Regions from separate parts of the Streptomyces sp. CA-251387 genome, predicted to be linked through region 1. Evidence: riboswitches for the same ligand, from Rfam matches in the RefSeq annotation. Region 1 holds a riboswitch; the other holds the start of a gene.
The links. A riboswitch is a leader RNA that binds a small molecule or an ion and turns the genes downstream of it on or off. The one in region 1 is predicted to bind glycine.
Positions count from the first base shown of each region.

Region 1 (14,874 bases):
TCGGGCAGCCCGACCGGGTTGCGGGAGAGCTCGTCGGTGGACTTGAAGCCGGAGAGGACGGCGTAAAGCAGCGGTACGACCATGACGGCGCCGACGGCGACAAGGATCACGTGCAGGGGCAGGGTGTTCCTGCGGGACTTGGCGCTCACTTGCCGTCTCCCCTCATCGTCGTGGTGGCCCCTTCCAGGTCGCGGCGGAGCACGAACCGCTGGTAGGCGAGGGCGAAGACGAGGCTGATGCCGAACATGACCACGCTGATCGCGCTGGCGTAGCCGACCTGGTAGCGCTTGAAGCCGTACTGGAACATGGTCACGGCCATGGTCTCGGAGTGGTGGTCCGGGCCTCCCGCAGTAGTCACCCAGACCAGGTCGAAGAGCTGGATCGCCCCGATGACGGACAGGAACACGCTGATCCGCAGGGTCGGCGCGAGCAGCGGCAAGGTGACGCTGCGGAAGCGCTGCCAGGGCCCGGCGCCGTCGATCAGCGCGGCCTCGGTCAACTCCCGGGGCACGGCCTGGAGTCCGGCGAGGTACAGCATCATGTGGAAGCCGAAGTACTTCCACGTCATGACCAGGAACAGTGTCGCCATGACCATCGACGGGTCGGCGAACCACTCGCCGCCCAGCCCCTCCAGTCCGACGGAGCCCAGGAGCTGGTCGGCGAGGCCGTCGCAGGGCGCGAAGATCATGCTGAACAGCACGCCCGTGATGGCCTCGGACAGCACGTACGGCGCGAAGAACAGCATCCGGTACACCGCCCGGCCGCGCACCTTCTGGTTGAGCAGTACGGCCATGGCGAGCGCGAACGGCAGCTGGACGGCGAGCGACAGCACGACCAGCACCAAGCACCGCCACATGGCACCGAGGAAGACGGGGTCCTGGAAGAGCCGGGTGAAGTTGTCGGTGCCGATGTAGTCGGACGGCATGCCGAAACCGCCCCAGCGGAAGAAGGCGGCGTACAGCGCGAACAGGATCGGCAGCAGGACCAGGACGAGGAAGAGCAGGAGGGCGGGCACCTGGAATCCGACCGCGGTGAGCCAGTGCAGCGCGCGCCGCCGGGCCCGCCCCCGGGAGGCGCCGGCGGACGGGGGCGGGAGGTCGACGCCGGGGCCGGGCTGCTTGTCGGCGTACGGCAGGAACGTGGAGGTCATCGCCGGCTACTGCTCTTCCTTGGCGGTCTTCGTGATCGACTCGCTGACCTGCTGGGGAGACTTGGACCCGGCGATGAGCGCGGCCACGCTGTCGTTGACCTCCTGGCCGACGGCGGGCGCGTAGGCCTGGTCGAGATAGAGCTGGAAGCCGGTGGCGGCCTTCAACTGGGCCTGTACGGCCTTGATGTTGGGGTCCTTGATGGCGCTCTCGGCCGCCGGCACGACCGGGAGGACGCCGGTCTTCGCGACCAGTTCCCGGTCGGTGGCCTCCGAGGCGAAGAACTTGAGGAAGTCGACGGCGGCCTGCGGGGCGCCACTGCGCAGGGCGTGTCCGCCGCCCCCGCCGAACACCTCGGTGATCGCGCCCTTGCCGCCCTCGACCGCGGGGAACGGGAAGAAGCCGAGGTCGTCACCGAGGCCCTTGCCGGCGTCCGCCTGGACGACGGGCGCCCACTGGCCCATGAGCTCCATCGCCGCCTTGCCGTTGCCGACGGCCGCGGCCTGGCCCGTGGGCGTGGAGTAGGCGGCGCCGAGGAAGCCCTTCTGGAACGGCTGGAGGTCGACGAGCTCCTGGAGGTGCTGTCCGGCCTCGACGAAGGCGTCGCCGGTGAAGTCCTTGTCGTCGTAGGCCTTCTGCAGGGCCGAGGCACCGGCGGTGCGCATCGCCAGGTAGGCCCAGTAGTACATGCCGGGCCACTTCTCCTTGCCCGCCAGGGCGAGCGGGGTGGTGCCCTTGCCCTTCAACTCGCGCACGGCGTCGAGGAAGCCGCTCCAGGTGGTCGGCGGCTCGGTGATGCCCGCGTCCTTGAAGAGCGCCTTGTTGTACCAGAAGCCGATCATGCCCATGTCGAACGGAATGCCGTACACCTTCTCGTCGAGCAGGTACGGCTCCTTCGCGACCGGCAGCAGGCCGTCGGCGAAATCTTTCGTGCGGTCCGTCAGGTCCTCGACGAGCCCGGCGTCGACCTGCTGCTTCAGGACCCCACCGCCCCAGGTGTGGAAGATGTCAGGCAGCTTCCCGGAGGCGGTCAGCGCCGTCATCTTGGACTTGTAGGCGTCGTTCTCCAGCTGGACGATCTTTATCTTCACCTTGGGGTTCTGGGCCTCGAACTTCTTGGCCAGCGCCGCCCAGACGCCCTTCGTCGGCTCGGTGGTGGAGATGTTCCACCACTCCACGGTGGTCGTCCCGTCCGACGACCCTCCGTCCGAGTCGCCGCCGCAACCGCTCAGTGCCGTCATGCCCAGACCGGCCGCGGCGGAGGCCGCGAGGAAGCCGCGGCGGGACAGTCCCGGGTCGCCCATCATGCGCTCCTTGAGTACGGGACGGCACGTCCACGGCCGTCCACTGGACCGAAACTTTCGGACCTGGTCCAGAAAGCTGCGTTGTTGCCGCACCCTAGAGACAGCTGATGAACGGTGGCAACCCCTTGTACGTGGTGAATCTGCCGCCAACCGGCTGAGGCGAAGGTGCCCTTGAAGGGTCAGGAACCCGGCGACCGCGAGCGGTCCGGTCTATGGTGGTCTCGCATCTCAGACCGGACCTCATTCCGCCATGGAGATCGAAACATTCGACTCAATCAGCGAACATTACGGAGCGGAGTTGCGCGAGGTGCTCGACCGTCGGGTCTCCCTCAGCCGATTCGCAGCGCGGGAAGGGAAGCGATGGGCTCGGTCGGCGTGGGAGCCGGTGCCGCGAACTGTGGATCCAGCGTGAGGGTGGTGACGCCGAGCGGTGCCGCCAGTGCACGCAGCGCGGGCTCGGCAAGCACGATCCACGGCTGCCCCGGGCCGAGGGTGGCGGTCAGCCGCTGCTCGGAGGTGAAGCCGACGGCCGTACGGTCGCCGAGAGGCGTGCGGAAGAGGCACGTCACGCACCCCGACGGTCCCGGCCGGACCGGAACATACAACGGGCCGGCCGGGCATCGATCAGTGGGCTCCGGGTCGTCACCGGACAGGATGTCTGACATGGGATGCCTCCGGGAGGATCCGAGATGGATCGGGCGAGGAGATCGGCCCCGGACGCGGGGAGGCGGGCCGGGGCCTGCCCGTGACGCTAGGCCCGGCGCCGGGAGGTGCGGCCTGCTCATGACGCGATGCTGACGGCGATCGGCCGGACCCTGGCGGAATGCTGATGACGCACGCCGCCCGGCGACCGGCGAAACGGCAGTCGTGGGTACGCCGAGAAGCACCGCAGGGCCGGCAGAGAGCCGCATGCGCCCATGACGCTGCGTGTCCATCGCCGCGAGGCGGCCACGCCTCATCCCACAGAGCCCACCGGGGCGCGAACAGCCCTGGAGCTCGGTGGTTGCTGTGCAGCCGACGCCGCCCCGGACAGTCTTAACGGAAGCTTGACGCCCCCCAGCCCCCGATCCGTGGGCCAGCACATCACTCTCTGCTTATGCTGGTCCCGCCGTCCACGTGAGGGCCGGCATCGCACGCCGTCCCGCACCTCAGGAGCACGCCGATGGCCACAACTGAACACCCGCCGCCCAGTCGCCTGCGCGCCCGGATGCTGGAGGGCTTGTCCGACATGGGCAAGGGCCACGGTCCCCAAGGGCCGCATGCCGAGCCGGAGCCCGTGGACGAGGGCCGACCCTGGTACCCACACGCCGGTACACGGGCAGGGCGCCGGCCAGCGTGACCAACGGCCGCGCGCTCGCCTTCCTCGCCCACGAGTACCTCGGTGGCGCCTTCGGCACGAGTTCGAGGCCGGTCTGACGGTCCGCGGCGAGGTCATGCACAACCGCTACCGCGTCCTGACCCTGGAGTCCTCCTCCATCCCCAACGCCCTGGCGGCCCTCCTCCTGCACGTCCGCGACACGACCGGCTGCATCCCGCACATCTACTTCGAGTGGACCGAGGGCAACCCCTTCGCCAACTTCCTGCGCTTCTTCCTCTTCGGCCAGGGCGAGGTCGCCCCGGTCACCCGCGAGGTACTCCGCGAGGCAGAACCGGACCGCGAGCGCAGGCCACGCGTCCACACCGGCTGACGCCGCCTCGGGCATCAGGATCGCGTCAAGGATGAACCGTAAGGCGTCAGAGCACCGTCGACGGCGGTCACTTCGGCGGCGGGGCGCCGTACCGTCTGCACTGTGGCAGGAAGCAGACCGCGTGCCGCTCTGACCGACGACCGCCACTGGCGTGGCAGCGCCCGGTTCGCCACGGGCTGCGCTGTGGCCTTCCTCGGCATGACCCTCCTGGTCGACCTGGACGCGGAGACACTGACCCCGCCCCGGGCCCTGCTGTGGCTCGTCATGACCGCCGTGATCTTCACGGTCCTGCTCCCTCAGCGGGTGACAGCGGGTCCTGGATGGCTGGAGGTCCAGGGGCTCGTGCGACGGCAGTGGGTGCGTACGGACGCGCTGGTGGCCGTGCGGCAGTACGGCGACATCTCCGCGCACTTGATCCTGCGGGACACGGACGGCCACCGCCTGGAGCTGGACCCCCGGACCCTGGTCGCCAACCCGCTGCTGTGGCACGAGCTGGACACCGGGGTACGCCGCTCACGCGAACACGGAACGCTGGTCGAAGGGACGGACGTACTGGAGCAGTTGGGGCACCAGATCGACGACGTGACGACGCGCGCGGTGCTCAGGGCGTCGGGCATCTTCTGAACGGCGTGCGCCGCGCAGGACGTACCAGGGCCCCTCGTAGGTGATCCGCCCGGCGATCTCGACGCGCAGGACGGCCGAGGCCAAGGAGGTCGTGCGGATCGAGCATGCAGGGCGGTTCGGTGACCCTCGACTTCACTGCCCGCACCTTGGGTGGGCGAGGGGTGGAGCAGGCGAGCGCGTCCGGCCGGTGACGCCGATGACGCCACCACTCGTCCGCTTTCTTCAGCCGACCGTCCCTCGCCGCGGTGTTCAGCACATCCACGACGCGGTCCGGGTCCGCGTCGGAGGCCCGCGGCCCCGTACGCGAGAGCTCAGCCGACATACCCTCACCCCGATCGCATGACACCCACCACACTGACGCTCTATCGCGTTATATCCAACGGCCAACCCCCCGCCCGCAGTTCCCGGTCGGTGCCCCTATCGTGACCGGCATGCACTCCTACACGATCGGCCAGGCGGCGCGGCTGCTCGGCGTCAGCCCCGACACCGCCCGCCGCTGGGCGGACGCGGGCCGTGTGGCGACCCACCGCGACGAGACCGGACGGCGCCTCATCGACGGCAGGGACCTCGCCGCGTTCTCCGTCGAACTCGCCAAGTCCGGCACCGGCGAGGAGGAGACCTCGTACACCTCGGTCCGCAACGCCTTCCCCGGCATCGTCACCGCGATCAAACTCGGCGACGTGGCGGCCCAGGTCGAGATCCAGGCCGGCCCGCACCGGCTGGTCTCCCTGCTCACCCGGGAGGCGGTCGAGGAACTTGGCCTGGAGGTGGGCATGGAGGCCACCGCCCGCGTGAAGTCGACGAACGTCCACATCGACCGCACGTGAGCTGACAGCACGGCGCACTACGGTAGGGATCGGGATCTCAAACCACCACAAATCCGGCCCAAAACCAAAACCTCACAAACCCCCACCGTCTGCGAGGCGCCCCCATGAGCCTGAGCATCCGCAATCAGCTCCCCGGCACGGTCACCGCCATCACGCCGGGCGAGGTCATGGCCACGGTCAAAGTCCGCCTCACCGGTGGCCAAGACCTCACCGCCGCGATCACCCTGGAGGCCGTCGAGGACCTCGGCCTGACCCCGGGCACAGCCGTGAACGCCCTGGTCAAGGCGACGGAGATCTCCCTGGCCACCGCCCCGGTGGAGGGTCTGTCCATCCGCAACCAGATCCCGGGAACGATCACCGGCCTCGCCACGGGCGCCGCCATGGCGTCGGTCAGGATCGCCGTGGAGGGCGGCGCCCTGACCGCGGCGATCACCAGCGACGCCACCACCGACCTCGCCCTGTCCCCCGGAGTCCCCGTGGTGGCCCTGGTCAAGGCGACGGAGGTGGCCCTGACCACGGCGTGACGCACCAGGACGCGCAGCACACGCGAGGACGCGCGAGCACACGCAAGGACCTCCCAGCACACGCAAGCACGAGAACGCACAAGGGCTCCGCCCGGCCAACTACGGCCAAGGCGGAGCCCTTACTCACCTTCGTCGGCCCTTACCCCACCTACGTCGAGGCGTCGGCCCGTGAACGTCAGTCCTCGTACGCATCCAGCGGCGGGCAGGAGCACACCAGGTTCCGGTCACCGAAAGCCTGGTCGATCCGGCGCACCGGCGGCCAGTACTTGTCGGCGGCCGACACACCGGCCGGGAACACGGCCTCCTCACGGCTGTATGCATGCTCCCACTCCCCGCCCAGCGCGCCGGCGGTGTGCGGAGCGTTCCGCAGCGGATTGTCGTCGGCGGGCCACTCGCCCGACCCGACCTTCTCGATCTCCGCACGGATGGCGATCATCGCCTCGCAGAACCGGTCGAGTTCGGCCAGGTCCTCGGACTCGGTCGGCTCGATCATCAGCGTCCCGGCCACCGGGAACGACATCGTCGGCGCGTGGAAGCCGTAGTCGATGAGCCGCTTGGCCACATCGTCGACGCTCACACCGGTCGCCTTGGTCAGCGGCCGCAGATCGATGATGCACTCGTGCGCGACGAGCCCGCCCGGCCCGGTGTACAGCACCGGGTAGTGCGGCTCCAGCCGCTTGGCGACGTAGTTGGCGGACAGCACCGCCACCTGCGTGGCCCGCTTGAGCCCCTCGCCGCCCATAAGCCGGACGTACGCCCACGAGATCGGCAGGATCCCCGCGGAGCCCCAGGGCGCGGCCGAGATCGGCCCCACGCCCGTCTCCGGCCCCGCGGCGGGCTGCAGCGGGTGGTTCGGCAGATACGGCGCCAGGTGAGCGCGCACACCCACGGGCCCGACGCCCGGACCGCCACCGCCGTGCGGGATGCAGAAGGTCTTGTGCAGATTCAGGTGGGAGACGTCGCCGCCGAAGTGCCCCGGCTTGGCAAGCCCCACCAGGGCGTTGAGGTTGGCCCCGTCGATGTACACCTGACCACCGGCCTCGTGCACCTGGGCACAGACGTCGCCGACGTGCTCCTCGAACACGCCGTGCGTCGACGGGTACGTGATCATCAGCACCGACAGCTCGTCCCGGTACTGCTCGATCTTCGCCCGCAGGTCCTCGACGTCGATCTCGCCGTCCTCGGCGGTCTTCACGACGACGACCTTCATGCCGGCCATCACGGCGCTGGCGGCGTTGGTCCCGTGCGCGGACGACGGAATCAGGCACACGGTCCGCTGCTCGTCACCATTGGCCCGGTGGTACCCGCGTACGGCGAGCAGCCCGGCCAGCTCCCCCTGCGACCCGGCGTTGGGCTGCAGCGACACCTTGTCGTAGCCGGTGACCTCGGCGAGACGTTCCTCCAGCTCACGGATGAGCGTCAGATAGCCCTGCGCCTGCTCGGCGGGCGCGAAGGGGTGCAACTGCCCGAACTCCGGCCAGGTGACCGGCTCCATCTCGGTGGTCGCGTTGAGCTTCATCGTGCAGGAGCCCAGCGGGATCATGCCGCGGTCCAGCGCGTAGTCCCGGTCCGCGAGCTTGCGCAGGTAGCGCAGCATCGCCGTCTCGGAGCGGTACTCGTGGAAGACGGGGTGCGTGAGGTACTCGTCGGTGCGCTGCAGCGCGTCCGGGAGCGTGTCCTCGGTCTGCGCGTCCAGCGCCTCGATGTCACCCTCGACCCCGAAGGCCGTCCATACAGCGCCCAGCTGGGTCCGCGTGGTGGTCTCGTCGCAGGCGACGGACACGTGGTCGGCGTCGACGAGCCGCAGGTTGACACCGTTCTGCCGGGCCGCGGCGACGACCTCGGCGGCCTTCGACGGCACTCGTACGGTCAGCGTGTCGAAGTAGGAACCGTGCACGACCTCGACCCCGCCGGCCGTGAGCCCCGCGGCCAGGACCGTGGCGTACCGATGGGTCCGCCGGGCGATGCCCTTCAGTCCCTCGGGCCCGTGGTAGACGGCGTACATCCCCGCCATCACGGCGAGCAGCACCTGAGCGGTGCAGATGTTGCTGGTCGCCTTCTCGCGCCGGATGTGCTGCTCACGCGTCTGCAGGGCGAGCCGGTAGGCCTTGTTCCCGTCGGCATCGACGGACACCCCGACAAGCCGCCCGGGCAGGCTGCGCGCGAACTTCTCGTGTACGGCCATGTAGCCGGCGTGCGGCCCGCCGAAGCCCATCGGCACACCGAACCGCTGCGTCGTCCCGGCCGCGATGTCCGCCCCGAGCTCCCCGGGCGACTTCAGCAGCGTGAGCGCGAGCAGATCGGCGGCGACGGTGACGAGAGCACCGAGTTCGTGCGCCTGCTCGATCACGGGCTTGATGTCCCGTACGACACCGGAGGCGCCCGGGTACTGGAGGAGCACGCCGTTGATCTCACGCCCGGCGATCTCGGCCGGGATGCCGTCACTGAGGTCGGCGACCACGACCTCCACACCGGTGGGCTCGGACCGGGTCTCGATCACGGCGATGGTCTGCGGCAGCACATCCGCGTCGACCAGGAACAGCCCCTTCTTGTTCCGGCCCATGCGCCGGGACAGGGCCATGGCCTCGGCCGCGGCCGTCCCCTCGTCGAGCAGCGAGGCACCGGAGGTCGGCAGCCCGGTGAGCTCGGCGACCATGGTCTGGAAGTTCAGCAGGGCCTCGAGCCGCCCCTGGGAGATCTCGGGCTGGTAGGGCGTGTATGCGGTGTACCAGGCAGGGTTCTCCATGACATTCCGCAGGATCACCGGCGGCGTGAAGGTCCCGTAGTACCCGAGCCCGATCATCGAGTCCAGCACCTGATTGCGGTCGGCGAGCGACCGCAGCTCAGCGAGCACCTCGGCCTCGGTACGCGCCCCGGGCAGATCCAGCGAGTCGGCGTTCTTGATCACATCCGGAACCGCGGCGGCGGTGAGCTCGTCGAGCGAGCCGTATCCGACCTGGGCGAGCATCTTGGCCCGAGCCTCAAGATCGGGACCAATATGACGCTGCTCGAAAGGGATTCCCTGTTCGAGCTCGGAGAGCGGAATGCGATGGGCGGTCATTGCGGAGGCCTCCTGGTCTGACGCGACCTTCGAGGGGCACCACGGCGCGGGTACCCGGACGGCCTCCCCCTCTGTCATCTCAACCTGAGAGCTTCACCGGGTCACCCATGAGGGTTCCCGGCTTTCACCGTCGGTGAGAGCGGAAGCCGTCGACACCCGCCCTGCTTTCCAGAGTGACCTCGTCCGTGCGGTACGTGGGCCTGAGAGATTCCGGGGAGGATTTGCTCCTTCGGCGCCTCCGATGGTGTCTGGAGGACTCTCCCGCACAGGGTCAGCAGCCGCTAGCAAGCCTACCAGCGGGGTCAACGCACGCTTCTTCGAGTGGCCGCCCACCCGGATGTGCCTTTTCGTAGTGCTAACGGATGAGTTGCGACCAAGTGGAGGGCCCGTGCAGACCGACATCGATCCGCGCAACCTGATCGGCCGCAAGGCCTTCGACCGCAACGGCACCAAGATCGGCACCATCGACGAGGTCTACCTCGACGACGCGACCGGAGTGCCGGAATGGGCCGCGATACGCACCGGTCTCTTCTCCCGGGACGCCTTCGTCCCCCTGGAGCCCAGCGAACTGGTGGAGGGCAGCCTCCGCGTCCCCTTCGACCGCGCCCTGATCAAGGACGCACCCGACTTCGGCGTCGGCCGCCACCTCTCCCCCGAACAGGAGCTCCAGCTCTACCACCACTACGGCCTGGACGTGGCCGCTCCACCCCCAATCCCGGACCGGGACTTCGGCAAACTGGCAGGCACGGAGCCCCCGAACGACAAGGGCCCCAAGACCCCGCATCCACACAGCTGACCACGATCAACGCCGCCTGTCCTTCCCCCAACCCACAGGACTCCCACTCCCACTCCCAGCCACCCCCCCCCGGCGCTGGCCAGCCGCACGATCGAGACACTCACCCACCAGACGACGTCCCACGCCAACGCCCCCGCGGCCTGCCACCCCGACGACAAACGCCCGCCCAGCAGGGAACGCCGCCGTACGCCGCAGCTTCACCAAGCCGACACCCAGCCACTTCACCCCCACGGAGCTGCGCCCGTCCCGCCGCCGACCCCAAACAGCTACAGCCAGCCGTGCCACCAAGCCGCCACCCACCTGACAGACGTCATCCCGAGCCGACACCCGCCCGACTCTGCCACCTGCCCGACCCCGACACCCGCCCGACCCCGGCGGCCGATGCGGCACAAGGCGCCGCCAGCTGGCACACGGCGCTTCTCATCCCACGCAGCAGCAGCCAGTCACACCACCGGAGTCCAGCACACCCGGAACCCCCTCTCCCACATAGCTGCGGGCAGTCGTGCCGCTGGGGCGGCACCGGGGGGCGCAGCGGCACCCCGCTGGCACACTCGAGCGAACCCACCTGGGCCAACCCCATCGCCGGGCGAGCAACAAACCCGGCACACCCCCGCCCTACCCAGGCACCGCAGGCGCCTCCCCCAATCCCCCACTCTTCGCCTCCCCCGGCCCGACTTCCGCATCCGAAGCCCCATCACCAGCCCGACCACCCCCACCAGCCCCAGCTCTCCCAGCCCCTCCAGGCCTCCTCGACACCAACGGCAGCGGATCCGCCCCCTCCAACCCCGGATCGTCCACCCGAAACGTCCGCACCCGCCCCGGCCCCGACCCGGGCGTCTCGAACCGCACAGTCACCCGCCCCAGCCCGCTCCCCTGCACCCACCCGTGCCCGTACTCGACGTGCCGCACGTCATGCCCCGCAACCCACCGCCGCTCGACAGGCACATCCCGCTGCTCCTCCGCAGCCTCCTCGTGTCCGCCCTCCTCCTCGGCGTACTCGACCCGCTCCCCCGCCGCCTGCGCGAACAGATCCTCCTGCGTGTAGTCGGCCAGACCACTGACCCCGACCCCCAGCAGCCGCACACCCCCCGTCGTGTCCACGGCATCCAGCAGCCGCGCCGCCGCCTCCCGCACCACGGCCGGATCATCCGTCGGCCCCCGCAGCGTCTCGGAACGCGTCAGCGTGGAGAAGTCGTACCGCCGCACCTTCAGCACGATGGTCCGCCCGGACAACCCCGCCCCCCGCAGCCGCCGCACACAGCGATCGGCGAGCCGCTGCACCTCCAGGCCCACCCGAACCCGGTCGTGAATGTCCACGTCATACGTGTCCTCGACCGACACCGACTTGGCCTCCCGCTCGGCCACCACAGGCCGCTCGTCCTGCGCCAGCGCCATGGCATACAGGGCGTGCCCATGCGCCTTGCCGAGCAGCCGAACGAGCTCGTCCTCACCCGCCTCGGCGATCTCGTCGACCGTGTGGATCCCGGCCCGCCGCAGATGGTCCCCCGTCGCCGGCCCCACCCCCGGCAACGTCCGCACCGACATCGGCCCGAGCAACGCCCTCTCGGTCCCCGGCTCGATCAGCACCAGCCCGTCCGGCTTGGCCTGCTCCGAGGCGATCTTCGCCAGCATCTTGGACGCGGCCAGCCCCACCGACCCCGCAAGCCCGGTGACCGCCCGTATGTCGGCGCGCAGCTGCGTCCCCACCAGCCGCGCCGACTCCGCGTCCCAGGCCACTCCCCCGGCCTCCAGATCCACGAAGGCCTCGTCCAGGCTCAGCGGCTCCACCAACGGCGACAGCTCCCGCAGCAGCCCCATCACCTGCTCGCTGATGTCACGGTAGATCCCGAAGCGCGGCACGAGATACGCGGCGTTCGGCGCCAGCCGACGCGCCTGGGCCATGGGCATCGCCGAGTGCACCCCGAACACCCTGGCCTCGTAGGACGCGGTGGCGACGACTCCCCGCGGCCCGAGCCCGCCCACGATCACGGCCTTCCCGCGCAGGCTCGGCTTGGATGCCTGCTCCACCGAGGCGTAGAAGGCATCCATGTCGAGATGCAGGATCGTAGGCGCGTTCCTCACATCTCCGATGCTGCCTCACGCCACTGACAATGCCCTGCTACGACCACTGATCCGCCGACCGCCGAGCCTCGCCACCGACGGCCACCGCGGGGCGCCTCGGCGCAGGTTGTGAAGGCGGCTCAGCCCGCCCGGTTACGCCGCCGAGCCAGCTCGTCCGCCGGATTGTGCCCGATCAGCGTCTCGCCGGTGTCGATCCGCTCCCCGTGCAGCTGCGACAACGCACTCTCGACGTCCCGCCACACCACACCCACGGCGATCCCGAAGATCCCCTGCCCACCCTGGAGGAGCGCGTGCACCTCGTCCGGCGACGTGCACTCGTACACCGTCGCACCGTCGCTCATCAGCGTCATGCGCTCCAGATCACGAAAGCCCCGCTCCCGCAGATGCTGCACGGCGGTGCGAATGTTCTGCAGCGACACACCGGTGTCGAGGAACCGCTTGACGATCTTCAGGACGACGACGTCCCGGAAGCTGTACAACCGCTGCGTCCCCGACCCGTACGCCGGCCGCACGCTCGGCTCTACGAGGCCGGTACGCGCCCAGTAGTCGAGTTGCCGGTAGGTGATGCCGGCGGCCGCACATGCCGTCGGACCGCGGTAACCGATCTGCTCGGATGCCATGGACGCCGCCCCTCCGCCGCTGCTCGGCACGGCCGTCGGTCGCTGCACAGCGTGATCGGCCGAACGCAGCTGAGAGCTCGGGGGAGGGCACGGACTGCTCGCCCCAAGACTGCGTCCGGGGGCACCCCCAGCCATACCGTCGCCGCTGCTGCTCACGCCGACCTCCGTCCTTGACCTGCCTTCTCGACGGTAGGCAGTCACCAGGGGTGCGTCAACGATCGCCACACTCGGCACGCCGAGTGATAATCACCCTAGGAGTGGTTTCCCGCACCCCACCGCGGGGAAAGGCTAGCCGAATGCCCTCGGAGCAGGCCTCGGGACGCACTTACTCGCCGCTGGCAAATGCCGGCATTTGAGCCGTAACCGGCTGTGGGCCGTGCCGTCACGGACCGCGAGTCCGCCGAGCCGCCCACGCCGCCTCACTGACTGCTGGTGCCGAAGTCCTCGGGCGAGATCTGGTCGAGGAACTCGCGGAACTTCTCCACCTCGTCCTCCTGCTCGTCCGGAATCGCGATGCCCGCGTCGTCGAGCACTCCGTCGCTGCCGTAGATCGGCGTTCCGGTGCGCAGCGCCAGCGCTATGGCATCGGACGGGCGGGCACTCACCTCGACCCCGCTGGCGAAGACCAGCTCGGCATAGAAGACGCCCTCACGCAGGTCCGTGATGCGTACTTCGGTGAGCTCCTGGCCGACGGCCTCCAGCACGTCCTTGAACAGGTCGTGGGTCAGCGGTCGCGCGGGGGCCATGCCCTGCTGGGCGAAGGCGATCGCCGTCGCCTCCCCCGGCCCGATCCAGATGGGGAGGTAGCGGTCGCCTCCCACTTCACGCAGGAGCACGATCGGTTGGTTGGAGGGCATTTCGACCCGGACACCTACGACATCGAGCTCGTTCACACAGCAACCCTAGGCCGTGCTCGGGACGTTTGGGTAGTCGAGCAGAGAACGGGCGGCTGATACGGCCTCCCCCGGGCATCCCGGCTCAGGGCAGCCGCACCCCGAGAGCGGTCTGCACGAGCGCGGCGTGCAGCTTCACCGTGAGCCCCGCCAGTTCCTTCGCACGAGCCTCCGCGTGTGCCCTGGTCTGCGGATTGCGGTGCCGCCTGAGCGGCGCCACGACCTGGTCCACGAGCCCGGCCTCACGGTCGGCGGCGGCCTTCATCACCCGCAGATGCCTTGGCTCGATCCCGAATCGCCCCAGCTCTGCGATGAGAGCGGCCACGGTGACCGCCTCCGCGTCGTACACCCCGTCCGGCAACGGACCGATCAGGCCGTACGACTCCCATTCCTCGAGTTCCCGCTCACCGACCCCGGCGGCGGCAAGCAGCTCGGCTCGGCCTATCCGGGCCGCCGGAGACCCCTCAACGGACTCCAGGACGGTTTCGCCGGCACGCTGGCGGCACAGAGTCGGCAGAGCCGCGGCCTCGCCGCGCTCCATGGCGTCCAGGTGCTCACGGATGACCTTGAGCGGCAGATAGTGGTCCCGCTGCATCCGCAGTACGTGCCCGAGCCGCTCGACGTCCTGCGCGCTGAACTTGCGGTACCCCGACGGGGTCCGCCGCGGCTCGACGAGGCCCTCCGACTCCAGGAAACGGATCTTGGAGATGGTGATGTCAGGGAATTCCTCGCGCAGCACGTTCAGGACCGTGCCGATGCTCATCAGCCGACTGTCCGTGGCGGCGGCGCCGTGCCCGGCACCGCCACTCGGTGTTTTCAGCATGGACCTTCCCTGGGTCTCCCCGGACGGCATCCGGGGGAGGGTCAGTAGCCCCGCTGGCTCGCGTAGAAGACCAGCCGGTACTTGCCGATCTGCACCTCGTCGCCGTTGTGCAGAGCGACCTGGTCGATCCGCTCGCGGTTGACGTACGTGCCGTTCAGGCTGCCGACGTCGGCCACCGTGAACGAACCGTCCGGGCTGCGGCGGAACTCCACGTGCCGACGCGAGACCGTCACGTCGTCCAGGAAGATGTCACTCTGCGGGTGCCGCCCGGCCGTGGTCAGGTCACTGTCCAGGAGGAAGCGGCTGCCCGAGTTCGGACCGCGGCGCACCACCAGCAGCGCGGAGCCCAGCGGCAGCGCGTCGACGGCCGCCTGCGCCTCGGGAGACAGGGCCGGAATCGGCGTCTGGCCCGTGGCCTCGGAGTCGTAGGCCTCAAGGCCGGAGATGGAGATCGTGGAGGTGGTCTCGGACGGACGCTCGGGCG
Region 1 is NZ_JBNJMJ010000001.1:1,463,758-1,478,631, forward strand. Features, by position in the region: gene ACQEV2_RS06385 (carbohydrate ABC transporter permease) at 1-83, opposite strand, end outside; gene ACQEV2_RS06390 (carbohydrate ABC transporter permease) at 146-1,150, opposite strand; gene ACQEV2_RS06395 (extracellular solute-binding protein) at 1,157-2,452, opposite strand; gene ACQEV2_RS06400 (SAV_915 family protein) at 2,782-3,021, opposite strand; partial or broken gene ACQEV2_RS06405 (amino acid transporter) at 3,850-4,140, shown strand; gene ACQEV2_RS06410 (hypothetical protein) at 4,243-4,764, shown strand; gene ACQEV2_RS06415 (TOBE domain-containing protein) at 5,196-5,591, shown strand; gene ACQEV2_RS06420 (TOBE domain-containing protein) at 5,696-6,115, shown strand; gene gcvP (aminomethyl-transferring glycine dehydrogenase) at 6,291-9,176, opposite strand; glycine riboswitch at 9,355-9,450, opposite strand; gene ACQEV2_RS06430 (PRC-barrel domain-containing protein) at 9,565-9,972, shown strand; gene ACQEV2_RS06435 (DNA polymerase IV) at 10,588-12,054, opposite strand; gene ACQEV2_RS06440 (MerR family transcriptional regulator) at 12,174-12,830, opposite strand; gene ACQEV2_RS06445 (bifunctional nuclease family protein) at 13,094-13,567, opposite strand; gene ftsR (transcriptional regulator FtsR) at 13,653-14,390, opposite strand; gene ACQEV2_RS06455 (FHA domain-containing protein) at 14,432-14,874, opposite strand, start outside.

Region 2 (14,874 bases), 5.1 Mb from region 1:
TCCTTGTACTTCACGCTCATGTCGGCGCCGGTGTCCTTCATCGTCTTGATGACCTTGTCCAGGGACACCTTGTGCGAGCCGTCCCCGCGCATCGCCATCTTCGCCGCCGTGACGGCCTTGACCGCGGCCATCCCGTTGCGCTCGATGCACGGGATCTGGACCAGGCCGCCGACCGGGTCGCACGTCAGCCCGAGGTTGTGCTCCATGCCGATCTCGGCGGCGTTCTCGACCTGCTCCGGGGAGCCGCCGAGCACCTCCGCCAGCGCGCCCGCCGCCATCGAGCAGGCGGAGCCGACCTCGCCCTGGCAGCCGACCTCGGCGCCGGAGATGGACGCGTTCTCCTTGAAGAGCATGCCGATCGCGCCGGCGGCCAGCAGGAAGCGGACCACTCCGTCCTCGTCCGCGCCCGGCACGAAGTTCATGTAGTAGTGCAGGACTGCCGGGATGATGCCCGCCGCGCCGTTCGTCGGGGCCGTCACCACCCGGCCGCCCGCGGCGTTCTCCTCGTTCACCGCCATCGCGTAGAGCGTGATCCACTCCATCGCGTGCGCCAAGGGGTCACCCTCCGCCCGGAGTTGGCGGGCGGAGACCGCGGCACGGCGGCGGACCTTCAGGCCGCCCGGCAGGATGCCCTCCCGCGACATGCCGCGCGACACGCACTCCCGCATCACCCGCCAGATCTCCAGCAGGCCCGCGCGGATCTCCTCCTCCGTGCGCCAGGCCCGCTCGTTCTCCAGCATCAGTGACGAGATCGACAGGCCGGTCTCCTTCGTCAGGCGCAGCAGTTCGTCGCCCGTGCGGAAGGAGTACTTCAGCACCGTGTCGTCGAGCTTGATGCGGTCCGCGCCGACCGCGTCCTCGTCGACGACGAAGCCGCCGCCCACCGAGTAGTACGTCTTCGACAGCAGTTCGGCCCCGGAAGCGTCGAACGCCCACAGGGTCATGCCGTTCGCGTGGTACGGGAGCGCCTTGCGGCGGTGCAGGACCATGTCGTCGTCGAAGGAGAACGGGATCTCGTGCTCGCCGAGCAGCCGGATCCGGCCCGCTGCCTTGATGTCCTCCACCCGCTGGTCCGCCGTCTCCACGTTCACCGTCCGCGGCGAGGCGCCCTCCAGGCCCAGCAGCACCGCCTTGGGCGTGCCGTGGCCGTGGCCGGTCGCGCCGAGCGAGCCGTACAGCTCGGAGCGGACGGACGCCACGGAGGACAGCAGGTCCTCGTTGCGCAGGCGTCGCGCGAACATGCGTGCCGCGCGCATCGGGCCGACCGTGTGGGAGCTCGACGGGCCGATGCCGATCGAGAACAGGTCGAAGACCGAGATGGCCACGGGGACTCCTCAATACGGGGTGGTGCAGAAGGGTTTCTGCGGGGTGCCCCGCTCGCTCACTGACCAGTGTGCGGGACACCCCACAAAAAGGAACTACTTGTTCAGACCGGGGTACAGCGGGTGCTTGTCGGCCAGGGCCTTGACCCGGGCCTTGAGCGCCTCCGCGTCGTACGACGGCTTGAGCGCCTCGGCGATGATGTCCGCGACCTCGGCGAAGTCCTCGGCCGTGAAGCCGCGGGTGGCCAGGGCGGGCGTGCCGATGCGCAGACCGGACGTCACCATCGGCGGGCGCGGGTCGTTCGGGACGGCGTTGCGGTTGACCGTGATGCCGACCTCGTGGAGGCGGTCCTCGGCCTGCTGGCCGTCCAGCTCGGACTCGCGCAGGTCGACCAGGATGAGGTGGACGTCCGTGCCGCCGGACAGGACGTTGACACCCGCCTCACGGGCGTCCGCGGCCGTCAGCCGCTCGGCGAGGATCTTCGCGCCCTCGACCGTGCGGCGCTGGCGCTCCTTGAACTCCTCGCTCGCGGCGACCTTGAAGGAGACCGCCTTCGCCGCGATCACATGCTCCAGCGGCCCGCCCTGGAAGCCCGGGAAGACCGAGGAGTTCAGCTTCTTCGCGAAGTCCTTCTTCGCGAGGATGATGCCGCCGCGCGGCCCGCCGAGGGTCTTGTGGGTGGTGGACGTGACGACGTCCGCGTACTCGACGGGGTTCGGGTGCAGGCCCGCGGCCACCAGGCCCGCGAAGTGCGCCATGTCCACCCACAGGTACGCCTCGACCTCGTCGGCGATCCGGCGGAACTCGGCGAAGTCGAGCTGGCGCGGGTATGCCGACCAGCCCGCGATGATCACCTTCGGGCGGTGCTCCTTGGCGAGCCGCTCGACCTCGGCCATGTCGACCAGGCCGGCGTCGTCCACGTGGTACGCGACCACGTTGAACTGCTTGCCGGAGAAGTTCAGCCGCATTCCGTGGGTGAGGTGGCCGCCGTGGGCGAGGTCCAGCCCCAGGATCGTGTCGCCGGGCTGGGCCAGGGCGAACAGGGCGGCCTGGTTGGCGGAGGCGCCGGAGTGGGGCTGGACGTTGGCGTACTCGGCGCCGAACAGCTCCTTGATCCGGTCGATGGCGATCTGCTCGGCGACGTCGACGTGCTCGCAGCCGCCGTAGTAGCGCCGTCCCGGGTAGCCCTCGGCGTACTTGTTGGTCAGCACCGACCCCTGCGCCTCCATCACCGCGAGCGGCGCGAAGTTCTCGGAGGCGATCATCTCCAGGGTGGACTGCTGACGCTCCAGCTCGGCGTCGAGCGCGGCGGCGATGGCCGGGTCGAGCTCGTGCAGGGGCGCGTTCAGAAGTGACATGTCAGACATAGGGGGATACGACTCCTCAGCCGGCGGTGTGGGCGTCGTACTCGTCGGCGGAGAGCAGGTCGGCCGGCTCCTCCGTGACGCGTACCTTGAACAGCCAGCCGCCCTCGAAGGGGGCGGAGTTCACCAGCGACGGGTCGTTCGTCACGTCCTCGTTGACCTCGACGACCTCGCCGGTGACCGGGGAGTACAGGTCGGACACCGACTTGGTCGACTCCAGCTCGCCGCAGGTGTCACCCGCGGTCACGGTCGAGCCGACCTCGGGGAGCTGGGCGTAGACGACATCGCCGAGCGCGTTGGCCGCGAACTCGGTGATGCCGACCGTCGCGACGCCGTCCTCGGCGGTCGACAGCCACTCGTGCTCCTTGCTGTAGCGCAGCTGCTGGGGGTTGCTCATGGCCTGAATTCTCCTGTACGCGCGGGAGTGGTGATGAATGGGGGACAGCTGGAAACGTGCGTGAGCAGCGGAAATGTGCGCAGGGTCACGCACGGGCCGCTGCCAGTCTCTCCGTCTGGCGCGGGTTCTGCCGCTTCTGGTGCTACTTCTGCCGCTTGTAGAACGGCAGCGCCACGACCTCGTACGGCTCGTGGCTGCCGCGGATGTCCACGCCGACCCCGGCCGTGCCCGGCGCCGAGTGCGCCGCGTCGACGTACGCCATGGCGATCGGCTTGCCCAGCGTGGGGGAGGGCGCACCCGAGGTGACCTCGCCGATGACCTCGCCGCCGGCGACGACCGGGTACCCGGCACGCGGGACGCGACGCCCCTCGGCGACCAGGCCGACCAGGACGCGCGGCGGGTTCTCCGAGGCACGGGCGGCGGCCTCGGCGAGCGCCTCGCGCCCGACGAAGTCGCCCTCCTTCTCGAACTTCACCACCCGGCCGAGCCCGGCGTCGAAGGGCGTGAGGGAAGTCGACAGCTCGTGGCCGTACAGCGGCATGCCCGCCTCCAGCCGCAGGGTGTCCCGGCAGGACAGGCCGCACGGGACCAGGCCGACGCCCTCGCCCGCCTTGGTCAGGGCCTGCCACAGCTCGACGGCGTGCTCCGGCTTCACGAACAGCTCGAAGCCGTCCTCGCCGGTGTAGCCGGTGCGGGCGATGAGGGCGGGGACGCCGGCGACGGTGCCGGGCAGGCCGGCGTAGTACTTCAGGCCGTCGAGGTCGGCGTCGGTGAGTGACTTCAGGATTCCCGGGGACTCGGGACCCTGGACGGCGATCAGGGCGTACGCGTCCCGGTCGTCACGTACCTCGGCGTCGAAGCCGGCGACCCGCTCGGTCAGCGCGTCCAGCACGACCTGGGCGTTGGAGGCGTTGGCGACGATCATGTACTCGGTCTCGGCGAGCCGGTAGACGATCAGGTCGTCGAGGATGCCGCCGTCGGCCCGGCAGATCATGGTGTAGCGGGCGCGGCCGACGCCGACGGAGGCGATGTTGCCGACCAGGGCGTAGTTCAGGAAGGCGGCCGCCTGCGGGCCGGTGACGGTGATCTCGCCCATGTGGGAGAGGTCGAACAGACCGGCCTTGGTGCGCACGGCGTTGTGCTCGTCGCGCTCGGAGCCGTAGCGCAGCGGCATGTCCCAGCCGGCGAAGTCGGTCATCGTCGCGCCGAGCGAGCGATGCAGGGCATCGAGCGCGGTGCGGCGCGGTCCAGTGGGTTCGGTACTGCTCATCGGTCGGTCGTCTCCCAGGGGCGATGGGGGTCCCCCGCGCGAGCGAATTCGAGCGTGGGGAGGGCGAGGTCGTTCCTCCCCATCTGTCATCGGAACCTGAGAGGTTCGCCACGACCGCCACGGGGACGATCACGGCTTGCACCTTGGGTGGAGCCACGCCTCTGCTCGAAGACTCGAACGTCTCGAAGAGAGGGACGGCCCGCTTTTCAGATGTGCCTCGCCCGCGCGGTAACGGGGCCTGAGAGATTCAAGGGAGGGACTTGCTCCTTCGGCGTCCCAGCGATGCACTGCTGGGAACTCTCCCGCGCGGATTCAAACGGCCGGTATGCAGTTGGCGCGGACATCATTGCATGCCGGGCTCGTCTGTGGCAGGCCACCTCTGTAACCGGCTTGTGGCGGGAAGCGAACGAAAACGCGAGAGATCCTCCATTACCTTCTCTTTACGCTCAGTGGGGATGGGGAATCCTGACCCCGGAGGAGGACGATGACGGTGAACCGCACCACGGCGTACGCCACGACCTCGGGCATCGCGCTGCCCAAGCAGCCCGCGGCCCCGGCCGCCGATGCCCGCGGCACGTGTCCCGCACCCGTCGTCCGCGACCTGCGCGAGCGCTCCGGCCACAGCCCGCACGCCCTGCTCTTCGGCCCCAAGGACCTCGTCGTGGTCACCGGCCTGCCCGGCAGCGGCAAGTCCACGCTGATGGAGCGGACGGTGAAGGGCATCCGCATCGACTCCCAGGACACCCGGGACCGCTGGGACGCCCGCATGCCCGGCTTCCTCCCCTACGGCGTCTACCGCCCTCTGGTACGCCTCGCGCACTACGCCGGACTGCGCCGCGCCCTGCGCTCCGGCGAGGGCGTCGTCGTGCACGACTGCGGGACCCAGGCCTGGGTGCGCGGCTGGCTGGCCCGCGAGGCCCGCCGCCGCGGCGGCACCCTCCACCTGCTCCTGCTGGACGTCGCTCCGGACGCCGCCCTGGAAGGCCAGCGCGAGCGCGGCCGAGGCGTCTCCCGCTACGCCTTCCTGCGCCACCGCAGAGCGGCCGCCCGCCTGCTCCACTCCGTGGAGAAGGGCGACCTGCCCCAGGGTTGCGGCTCGGCGGTACTGATCGACCGGTCGGCGGCGGACGTACTGCGCCGGATCGGGTTCACGGGCTGAGGTCCCCCAGGGCCTGCCCGGACCTGCCCCACTCTGGGCCTGCCCCACACTGGACCTGCCCCACTCTGGACCTGCCCCGCCCCGACACCGGATAGCCTTTTGGGCCACAGACGTGGTTCACAGCAGGCGGTCAGACAGATGGACTTCCCAGCGGATCTCCCCGCGGACTTCCCGGCACAGACACACCTCCACCCGCACGGCGGCTGGCCCGGCAACGAGCTGGAGGAGGTGCTCTCGGCCTCCCTCGGCCTGCCGTCGGCGGGCGGCCGGATCATCGAGGTGCTGGGCCGCAGCTTCGTCTGGGTGCCCCTGCCCAACGGGGGCGGCCCGCACAGCGGCCCGCTGGACCTGCCCACGATGGAGATCGAGGGGCAGGCATACGTCCCGGTCTTCAGCTCCGAGGAGCAGTTCCGCCAGGTCGTCGGCTCCCACATGTCGTACACCGTCGCCCCGGCCGTGGAGTTCGCCCGCGGCCTGCCCCCGCAGGTGGGCATCGCCGTCAACCCGGACGGCGTGGTCGGCGTTCCCCTGCCCCCGGCGGCGGTGGCCGAGCTCTGCCGCGTGGGCCGCACCCCGCTGGACGGCCTCACCTCCGGGGGCCGCGTCAAGCTCTACGAACCCGACTGGCAGGACGACCCGGTCGACTTCCTCGCGGCGGCGTCGGCCGAGTTCGCCGAAACCGGCGTCGTCCTCACGGCCCGCCGCTGCCTGGCAGCGATCGAGACGGCCGCCCCCGTGATGTTCATAGGCGTGGAACTCTCCCAGTGGGAGGGCGACTTGCGCGCCGCTCCGACGGACGCCCTGGGCCGAGCCCTGGGCAAGGTCCCGATCCAGTGGCCGGTCAACTTGGTCCTGCTGGACGTGGCCCAGGATCCGGTGATCGAGTGGATGCGCGCGAAGGTGAGGCCCTTCTACCAGCGGGACTTCTAGGGGTCCCTGAGGGGCAGCGCCCTTTCAGGGGCGCGGGGCTGCATCGATGTGCGGCTCCCCGCGTGCGCGCGGCAAGCCGCACAGGGCCCGCGGCCCGCAGACCACATCAAGTCCCGAGCTCTCAACGCTTAAGCTGGTTGCGAAAACGGCTGTTTCCCGAAAGGGCGGTAAAAGGTGAGCGCGAGCGGCACCGCGGCGACCGGACAGGTCGAGCACATGCTGCGCCAGGTGACGCCGGGGCGTTACGACGCCTACGAGGCGCTCCTCCGCGCGCTCGCGACCCCGTCCGCCGGCCAGGTCTGGATGCTGCTGTGGCACGGCCAGGCCGGCTCCCCGGACGCCCAGTACGGAAACATGGAGGTCGACGGCCACGGCTACGCCCCGTGCGTCACTTCCGCCCAGGAACTGTCGGCCAGCGGCTGGAACCGCAGTTACGAAGTGGTCGACGGCGTCGACGTCGCCCGCACCCTCTACCCGGACCACTACGGCCTCTGGCTCAACCCGCACGCCCCCGGCGGGGGCGTCGGCATCCCCTGGCTCGACCTGCGCCGCATCGCCACCGGCCTGGACCGCCAGCCCGCCGGCCCGCTGCGCCTGTCGGAGCCCGCCATCGAGATCCCGCAGTTCTACGCCCTGCTCGCGCAGAACGCCCACCGCACCCCGGCCGTCCGCTCCCTGCGCCGCGCCTGGGTGCAGCCGGCGCTCGGTGCGCCCTATCTCGCGATCGGGCTCGACGTGTACGACACCAGCCCGCCCGCCGTGGACTCGGTGCGCTCGATGATGTCGCAGTCGATCGGCGCGGTCCCGGACGGGCTGCCCGTCTCGACCGTGGCGATGTCCGACGAGTACGACCCGGTCGCCATGTGGATGCGCGCGAGCGCCCGGCCCTTCTACGACCGCGAGGCCCACGCCGTCGCCCCCGCGCAGGCTCCGGCGGCGGGCTACGGTTACCCTCCGGCGCAGGGTCGTTACTGATCAGCGCTGATCGTTCTCCGGCTAACCTACTGTTCAGTCTGCACCCGCACTGTCGCAGGCCCAGACGGCCATCGACTTCGGTTTCACAGGCGGATCTCCGCGCGTAGATGCGATCGGAAGGTCCCGGTCCGCCCTCATACGCCCCAACTGATGGGCGTCCGACGGTCGTTACCTGCTGTTCGGATAACGGAACCCCCCAGACAGCATCACGGTTGCGCATCCTTTCCTCGCCAACTCTGGCAACAAAACGCTGAAGCGTTGAAGACTCCCGCTCCAGGGGTGCTCGCCCCTCTGTGCGAGGAACGAGTACAACGGACTGATCACGCCGCCACAGCGGCAAGCGCGGGCCGGCTACCGCCGGTTGAATCGAAGAGGGGTCCCTGCCTGATGACGGCACCACTGCACGAGCCGACCGCGGAAGCTGCCCCCAGCGCGGCCGAAGAGGCGGCGGTCGCCACCACCGGCGCCAAGGCCGTACAGGGGCGCTCCCTGGGACGGATCGCCTGGGAGCGGCTGAAGCGGGACAAACTCGCCCTCACGGGCGGTGTCGTGGTGCTCGTGCTCATCGCCGTCGCCCTGCTCGCGCCGGTGATCGCCAACCTGGTGGGCCAGGACCCGGAGACGCACCACGAGGACCTGATCGACCCGCTGTTCGGCACGCCGACCGGGTCGCTCGGCGGCATCAGCGGCGAGCACCTGCTGGGTGTCGAGCCGGTCAGCGGCCGCGACATCTTCGCGCGCATCGTCTACGGCGCCCGGATCTCGCTCCTCGTCGGCTTCCTGTCCGCGCTGGTCGCCGTCGTCATCGGCACCGTCCTGGGCGTCCTGGCCGGCTTCTTCGGCGGCTGGGTCGACTCGGTCATCAGCCGGGTCATGGACGGCCTGCTGGCCTTCCCGCAGCTGCTGTTCATCATCGCGCTGGTCTCGGTCATGCCGAACGAGATGCTCGGGCTGACCGGCACCGGTGTCCGCCTGTTCGTGATGATCCTGGTCATCGGCTTCTTCGGCTGGCCCTACATCGGACGCGTGGTCCGCGGCCAGACGCTCTCGCTGCGCGAGCGGGAGTACGTCGAGGCGGCCCGATCGCTCGGCGCCGGGCGGTTCTACATCCTGTTCAAGGAACTGCTGCCCAACCTCGTCGCCCCCATCATCGTGTACACGACGATGATGATCCCCACCAACATCCTCACCGAGGCGGCACTCAGCTTCCTGGGCGTGGGCGTCAAGCCGCCCACGGCCTCCTGGGGGCAGATGCTCTCGAGCGCGATCGACTACTACGACTCGGACCCCATGTACATGGTGATCCCGGGCGTGGCGATCTTCATCACCGTTCTTGCCTTCAACCTCTTCGGCGACGGCGTGCGTGACGCGCTGGACCCGAAGGGCTCCCGCTGAACTGCCGTACGCAAGTGACCCGTGGCACCACACGGGGTCTCTCTTCAAATCCGGAGGATCCGAGATCGTGACTACCCAACGCACCTCAGGGCGGCGCAAGCAGGCCATGGCCGCTGCCGCCGTGGTCGCCGCGCTGCTGACCACGGCGGCGTGCGGCGGCGGCAACGACAACGAGGGGTCGAAGGGCGGCGCGCCGGGCTTCGACGCCGCGAACAACAAGGTTGCCCAGGCCTCCCTCGCCAAGAAGGGCGGCACGCTGAAGTTCGCCGGTGTCCAGGACGCCGACTCGTGGGACACCACGCGTGGCTACTACGGCTTCATGTGGAACTTCTCGCGCTACTACAGCCGCCAGCTCGTCACGGGCAAGGCCGAGCCCGGCAAGGCCGGCGCCGAGCTGACTCCCGACCTCGCCACCGGGCTCGCCAAGATCTCGGACGACGGCAAGACCTACACGTACACCCTGCGTGACGGGGTCACGTGGGAGGACGGCAAGCCGATCACCTCCAAGGACATCAAGTACGGCATCGAGCGCCAGTGGGCGCAGGACGTGCTGTCCGGCGGCCCGGTCTACCTGAAGGACGTGCTCGACCCCAAGGGCGAGTACCCGGGCCCGTACAAGGACAAGGCCGCGGACAAGCTGGGCCTGAAGGCCATCGAGACGCCGGACGACAAGACCATCGTCTTCAAACTGCCGCAGGCCAACTCCGACTTCGAGGAGATGCTGGCCCTGACCTCGGCGTCCCCGGTCCGCCAGGACAAGGACACCAAGTCCAAGTACGGCCTGCACCCGTTCTCCTCCGGCCCGTACAAGTTCCAGTCGTACAACCCGGGCAAGGACCTGACGCTGGTCCGCAACACCGAGTGGAAGCAGGCCTCGGACCCGATCCGCAAGGCCTACCCGGACAAGATCACGGTCAAGTTCTTCACGAACGCCAACGACATGGACGCCCGCCTGATCGCCGGCGACTACGACCTGGACATCAACCAGACCGGTATGTCGCCGCAGGGCCGCACCACCGCCCTGAAGCAGCACAAGGCCAACCTGGACAACCCGGTCTCCGGCTACATCCGCTACGCGGTCTTCCCGCAGAGTGTGAAGCCGTTCGACAACATCCACTGCCGCAAGGCCGTGATCTACGGCGCCGACCACGTCTCGCTGCAGAACGCGCGCGGCGGCCCGGTCGCCGGTGGTGACATCGGCACCAACATGCTGCCGCCGTCCGTCCCGGGCGCCGAGGGCCAGAAGTACGACCCGTACGAGCTCGCCGGTGCCAACAAGAAGGGCAACGTCGCCAAGGCCAAGGAAGAGCTGAAGGCCTGCGGCCAGCCGAACGGCTTCAAGACCACCATCGCCGTCCGCAACAACAAGCCGGCCGAGGTGGCCACCGCCGAGTCCCTCCAGGCCTCGCTGAAGCAGGTCGGCATCACGGTCGACATCGACCAGTACGACGGCTCGCAGAGCTCCGGCATCATCGGCAGCCCCTCGAACGTGAAGAAGAAGGGCTACGGCATCATCATCATGGGCTGGGGCCCGGACTTCCCGTCCGTCCAGGGCTACGGTCTGCCGCTGTGGAGCAGCAAGTACATCCTCGAGAGCGGCAACAACAACTACGCCCTGATCAAGGACAAGACGATCGACGGCCTGTTCAACCAGTACGTCACCACGCTGGACGACGCCGGCAAGGTCAAGATCGCCACGGAGATCAACCACAAGGTCATGGAGGGCGGCTACTACCTGCCCTTCGTCTTCGAGAAGTTCATCAACTGGCGCGGGAACAACCTGGCCAACGTCTACACGACGGACGCGTACAGCGGCATGTACGACTTCGTCAACCTCGGCCTGAAGTCCGCGAAGTAACCCCGGCACACCCGCCGTACGGCACGAAAGGCAGGTGAAGGCCGGCGCGGCGTGACCGTGGGCCATCGGACGACCTCCGGTGGCCCACGGTCCGCGGCGGGCCGAGATCTGTGCTCGCTTATCTGATCAGGCGGCTCTTCGCCGCCGCAGTGATGCTCGTGGTCATCGTCATGGTGGTCTTCGGCATCTTCTTCCTCGTCCCGAAGTGGGCGGGTGTCGACATCGCCACCAGCTTCGTGGGCAAGCAGGCCGACCCTGCGGCCGTCGAGGCCGTGCGGCAGAAGCTCGGCCTGAGCGAACCGATCTACGTCCAGGTCTGGGAGTTCTTCAAGGGCATCTTCGTGGGCCGCACCTACGCGGCCGGCGGTGACATCACGGAGTGCGCCGCGCCCTGCTTCGGCTACTCGTTCCGCAGCGAGCAGGCCATCTGGCCGGTGCTGACCGACCGCTTCCCGGTGACCCTGGGGCTCGCACTCGGTGCCGCCGTGCTGTGGCTGCTGTTCGGTGTCGCGGCGGGTGTCCTCTCCGCCCTCAAGCGGGGCACCCTGTGGGACCGCAGCGCGATGGTCGTCGCCCTCGCGGGTGTCTCCCTGCCCATCTACTTCACCGGTCTGCTCAGCCTGGCGATCTTCTCCTACGGTCTGGGCTGGATCAACGCGGAGTACGTGCCACTGGAGGAGAGCTTCACCGGCTGGCTCGGCGGCATGATCCTCCCGTGGATCACCCTCGCGTTCCTGTACGCGGCGATGTACGCCCGGATCACCCGCGCCACCATGCTGGAGATCCTCGGCGAGGACTACATCCGCACCGCCCGCGCCAAGGGCCTGCGCGAGGGCGTCGTCATCCGCAAGCACGCCATGCGCTCGACGATGACGCCCATCCTGACCATGCTGGGCATGGACCTCGGCGCCCTCATCGGCGGCGCGATCCTGACCGAGACCACGTTCAGCCTGCCCGGCCTCGGCCAGGCGGTGCTCAACGCGATCAAGAACCAGGACCTGCCCGTCATCCTGGGCGTCACCCTGATCACTTCTCTCGCGGTGCTCATCGCCAACCTCGTGGTGGACGTCCTGTACGCCGTGATCGACCCCCGAGTGAGGCTCGCATGACGGAACTCAGCAAGACCGGAGCGGCCGTGGGGGAGCCCACGGGCACCTCGCCGGCCCCGGCCTCCTTCCTGGAAGTGCGCGACCTGAAGGTGCACTTTCCGACCGACGACGGCCTGGTCAAGTCCGTCGACGGGCTCAGCTTCCAGCTGGAGAAGGGCAAGACCCTCGGCATCGTGGGCGAGTCGGGCTCCGGCAAGTCGGTGACCTCGCTCGGCATCATGGGCCTGCACACCGCCGGCCAGTACGGCAAGCGCAAGGCGCAGATCTCCGGCGAGATCTGGCTGAACGGCACCGAGCTGCTGTCCGCCGACCCGGACCACGTGCGCAAGCTGCGGGGCCGCGACATGGCGATGATCTTCCAGGACCCGCTGTCCGCGCTGCACCCGTACTACACGATCGGCCACCAGATCGTGGAGGCGTACCGCATCCACCACGACGTCGACAAGAAGACCGCGAAGCGCCGTGCCGTCGAGATGCTCGACCGGGTGGGCATCCCACAGCCGGACAAGCGGGTCGACAGCTACCCGCACGAGTTCTCCGGCGGTATGCGCCAGCGCGCGATGATCGCGATGTCGCTGGTGAACAACCCCGAACTGCTCATCGCGGACGAGCCGACGACCGCCCTCGACGTCACCGTCCAGGCGCAGATCCTGGACCTCATCCGCGACCTCCAGACGGAGTTCGGCTCGGCGGTCATCATCATCACCCATGACCTGGGCGTCGTCGCCGAGCTGGCCGACGACATCCTGGTGATGTACGGCGGCCGCTGTGTCGAGCGCGGACCGGCCGAGAAGGTCTTCTACGAGCCCCGCCACCCCTACACCTGGGGCCTGCTCGGCTCGATGCCGCGCCTGGACCGCGAGCAGCAGGAGCGCCTGATCCCGGTCAAGGGCTCCCCGCCCTCCCTGATCAACGTCCCGTCCGGCTGCGCCTTCCACCCGCGCTGCCCGTACGCGGACATCCCGAAGGACGACGTCACCCGCACGGTCCGCCCCGAGCTGACCGAGGTCGGCAGCCGGCACTGGGCCGCCTGCCACATGACCCAGGAGCAGCGGGAGCGTATCTGGACCGAAGAGATTGCGCCGAAGCTGTGAGCGAGAAATCCAAGGACACGGCTGTGACCACTCCCGCGAAGAGCGACGGTGCCACCCTCACCAAGGACGCCGCCCCCGGCGAGGTCCTGCTGAAGGTGACCGGGCTGCAGAAGCACTTCCCGATCAAGAAGGGCCTGTTCCAGCGGCAGGTCGGCGCGGTGCACGCGGTCGACGGCATCGACTTCGAGGTCCGGGCCGGTGAAACCCTCGGCGTGGTGGGCGAGTCGGGCTGCGGCAAGTCGACGATGGGCCGGCTGATCACCCGGCTGCTCGAACCGACCGCCGGCACGGTGGAGTTCGAGGGCCGGGACATCACGCACCTCGGCGTCAGCGGGATGCGCCCGATGCGCCGCGACGTGCAGATGATCTTCCAGGACCCGTACTCCTCGCTGAACCCGCGCCACACCATCGGCACGATCATCGGCGCCCCCTTCCGGCTCCAGGGCGTCACGCCCGAGGGCGGCATCAAGAAGGAGGTCCAGCGGCTGCTGTCGGTCGTGGGCCTCAACCCCGAGCACTACAACCGCTACCCGCACGAGTTCTCCGGCGGCCAGCGCCAGCGCATCGGCATCGCCCGCGCGCTCGCGCTCAACCCCAAGCTCGTGGTGGCGGACGAACCGGTCTCCGCGCTGGACGTGTCCATCCAGGCACAGGTCGTCAACCTCCTCGACGACCTCCAGGAGGAGCTGGGCCTGACGTACGTGATCATCGCGCACGACCTCTCGGTCGTCCGGCACGTCTCGGACCGGATCGCGGTGATGTACCTCGGCAAGATCGTGGAGCTGGCCGACCGCGACCTGCTCTACAAGACGCCGATGCACCCGTACACCAAGGCGCTGATGTCGGCGGTCCCGATACCGGACCCCAGGCGCAGGAACGCCAAGAGCGAGCGCATCCTGCTCAAGGGCGACGTTCCCTCGCCGATCTCCCCGCCGAGCGGCTGCCGCTTCCACACCCGGTGCTGGAAGGCGACGCAGATCTGCACGACGGCCGAGCCGCCGCTCGTCGAGCTGCGCCCCGGCCAGCGCGTCGCCTGCCACCACCCGGAGAACTTCGAGGACCAGCAGCCGCAGGACACGGTGCTGCTGACCGCGGCCAAGGAGGCGGCGGAGCTGGTCGCCGACGAGGTGCTGGCCGAGTCCGCGGAGACGTCGGCGGCGGTGGCGGCGGAGGTGAAGGCCGAGGCGGCTACGGGAACGACGGATTCCGAAGAGTCCACGGAGCCGTCAAAGGACGAGAACAAGTAAGAGCGCTCCGGCCCCCACCTTGCTTTGCAAGGTGGGGGCGTTTTGCTGCGTAAGAATGGCAGGGTGCTCCAGCAACTGTTCAGCCCGTCCGTCCAGCACACGCTCGACCTGATCGGCATCTTCGTCTTCGCGATCTCCGGCGCCCTGCTGGCCGTCCGCAAGAACTTCGACGTCTTCGGCATCGCCGTCCTCGCCGAGGTCACGGCCCTGGGCGGCGGGCTGTTCCGGGACGTGGTCATCGGCGCCGTACCCCCGGCCGCCTTCACGGACCTGGGGTACTTCCTCACCCCGCTGCTCGCCGCGCTCCTCGTCTTCTTCCTCCACCCGCACGTGGAGCGCATCCAGACCGGCGTGAACGTCTTCGACGCGGCGGGCCTCGGCCTGTTCTGCGTCGCCGGGACGACGAAAGCGTACGACTACGGCCTCAACCTCACCGCGTCCGCCACCCTCGGCCTCGCGACCGCCGTCGGCGGCGGTGTGCTGCGGGACGTCCTCGCCAACGAGGTGCCGTCACTGCTGCGCTGGGACCGCGACCTGTACGCGGTCCCGGCGATCGTCGGCGCCACGATGGTCGTCCTGTGCATCCACTACGACGCCCTGAACCCGCTCACCAGCACCCTCGCGGCCGTCACGGCCTTCGTTCTGCGCCTGCTCGCGATGCGGTTCCACTGGCGAGCTCCGCGGGCCTGGAACCGGCGGTCGACGGTGCGAGAGGAGTAGTCCCCGGCGCCGTCCGGGTCCGCTGCCCGGTCC
Region 2 is NZ_JBNJMJ010000001.1:6,601,747-6,616,620, forward strand. Features, by position in the region: gene ACQEV2_RS29725 (L-serine ammonia-lyase) at 1-1,325, opposite strand, end outside; gene glyA (serine hydroxymethyltransferase) at 1,419-2,681, opposite strand; gene gcvH (glycine cleavage system protein GcvH) at 2,707-3,084, opposite strand; gene gcvT (glycine cleavage system aminomethyltransferase GcvT) at 3,227-4,354, opposite strand; glycine riboswitch at 4,571-4,669, opposite strand; gene ACQEV2_RS29745 (AAA family ATPase) at 4,839-5,513, shown strand; gene ACQEV2_RS29750 (enhanced serine sensitivity protein SseB) at 5,652-6,443, shown strand; gene ACQEV2_RS29755 (enhanced serine sensitivity protein SseB C-terminal domain-containing protein) at 6,618-7,418, shown strand; gene ACQEV2_RS29760 (ABC transporter permease) at 7,806-8,813, shown strand; gene ACQEV2_RS29765 (ABC transporter substrate-binding protein) at 8,881-10,671, shown strand; gene ACQEV2_RS29770 (ABC transporter permease) at 10,782-11,780, shown strand; gene ACQEV2_RS29775 (ABC transporter ATP-binding protein) at 11,777-12,874, shown strand; gene ACQEV2_RS29780 (ABC transporter ATP-binding protein) at 12,898-14,121, shown strand; gene ACQEV2_RS29785 (trimeric intracellular cation channel family protein) at 14,185-14,841, shown strand; gene ACQEV2_RS29790 (alpha/beta hydrolase) at 14,750-14,874, opposite strand, start outside.
Region 2: linked by a shared signal. The riboswitch ahead of gcvT (glycine cleavage system aminomethyltransferase GcvT) and the one ahead of gcvP (aminomethyl-transferring glycine dehydrogenase) in region 1 are both predicted to bind glycine.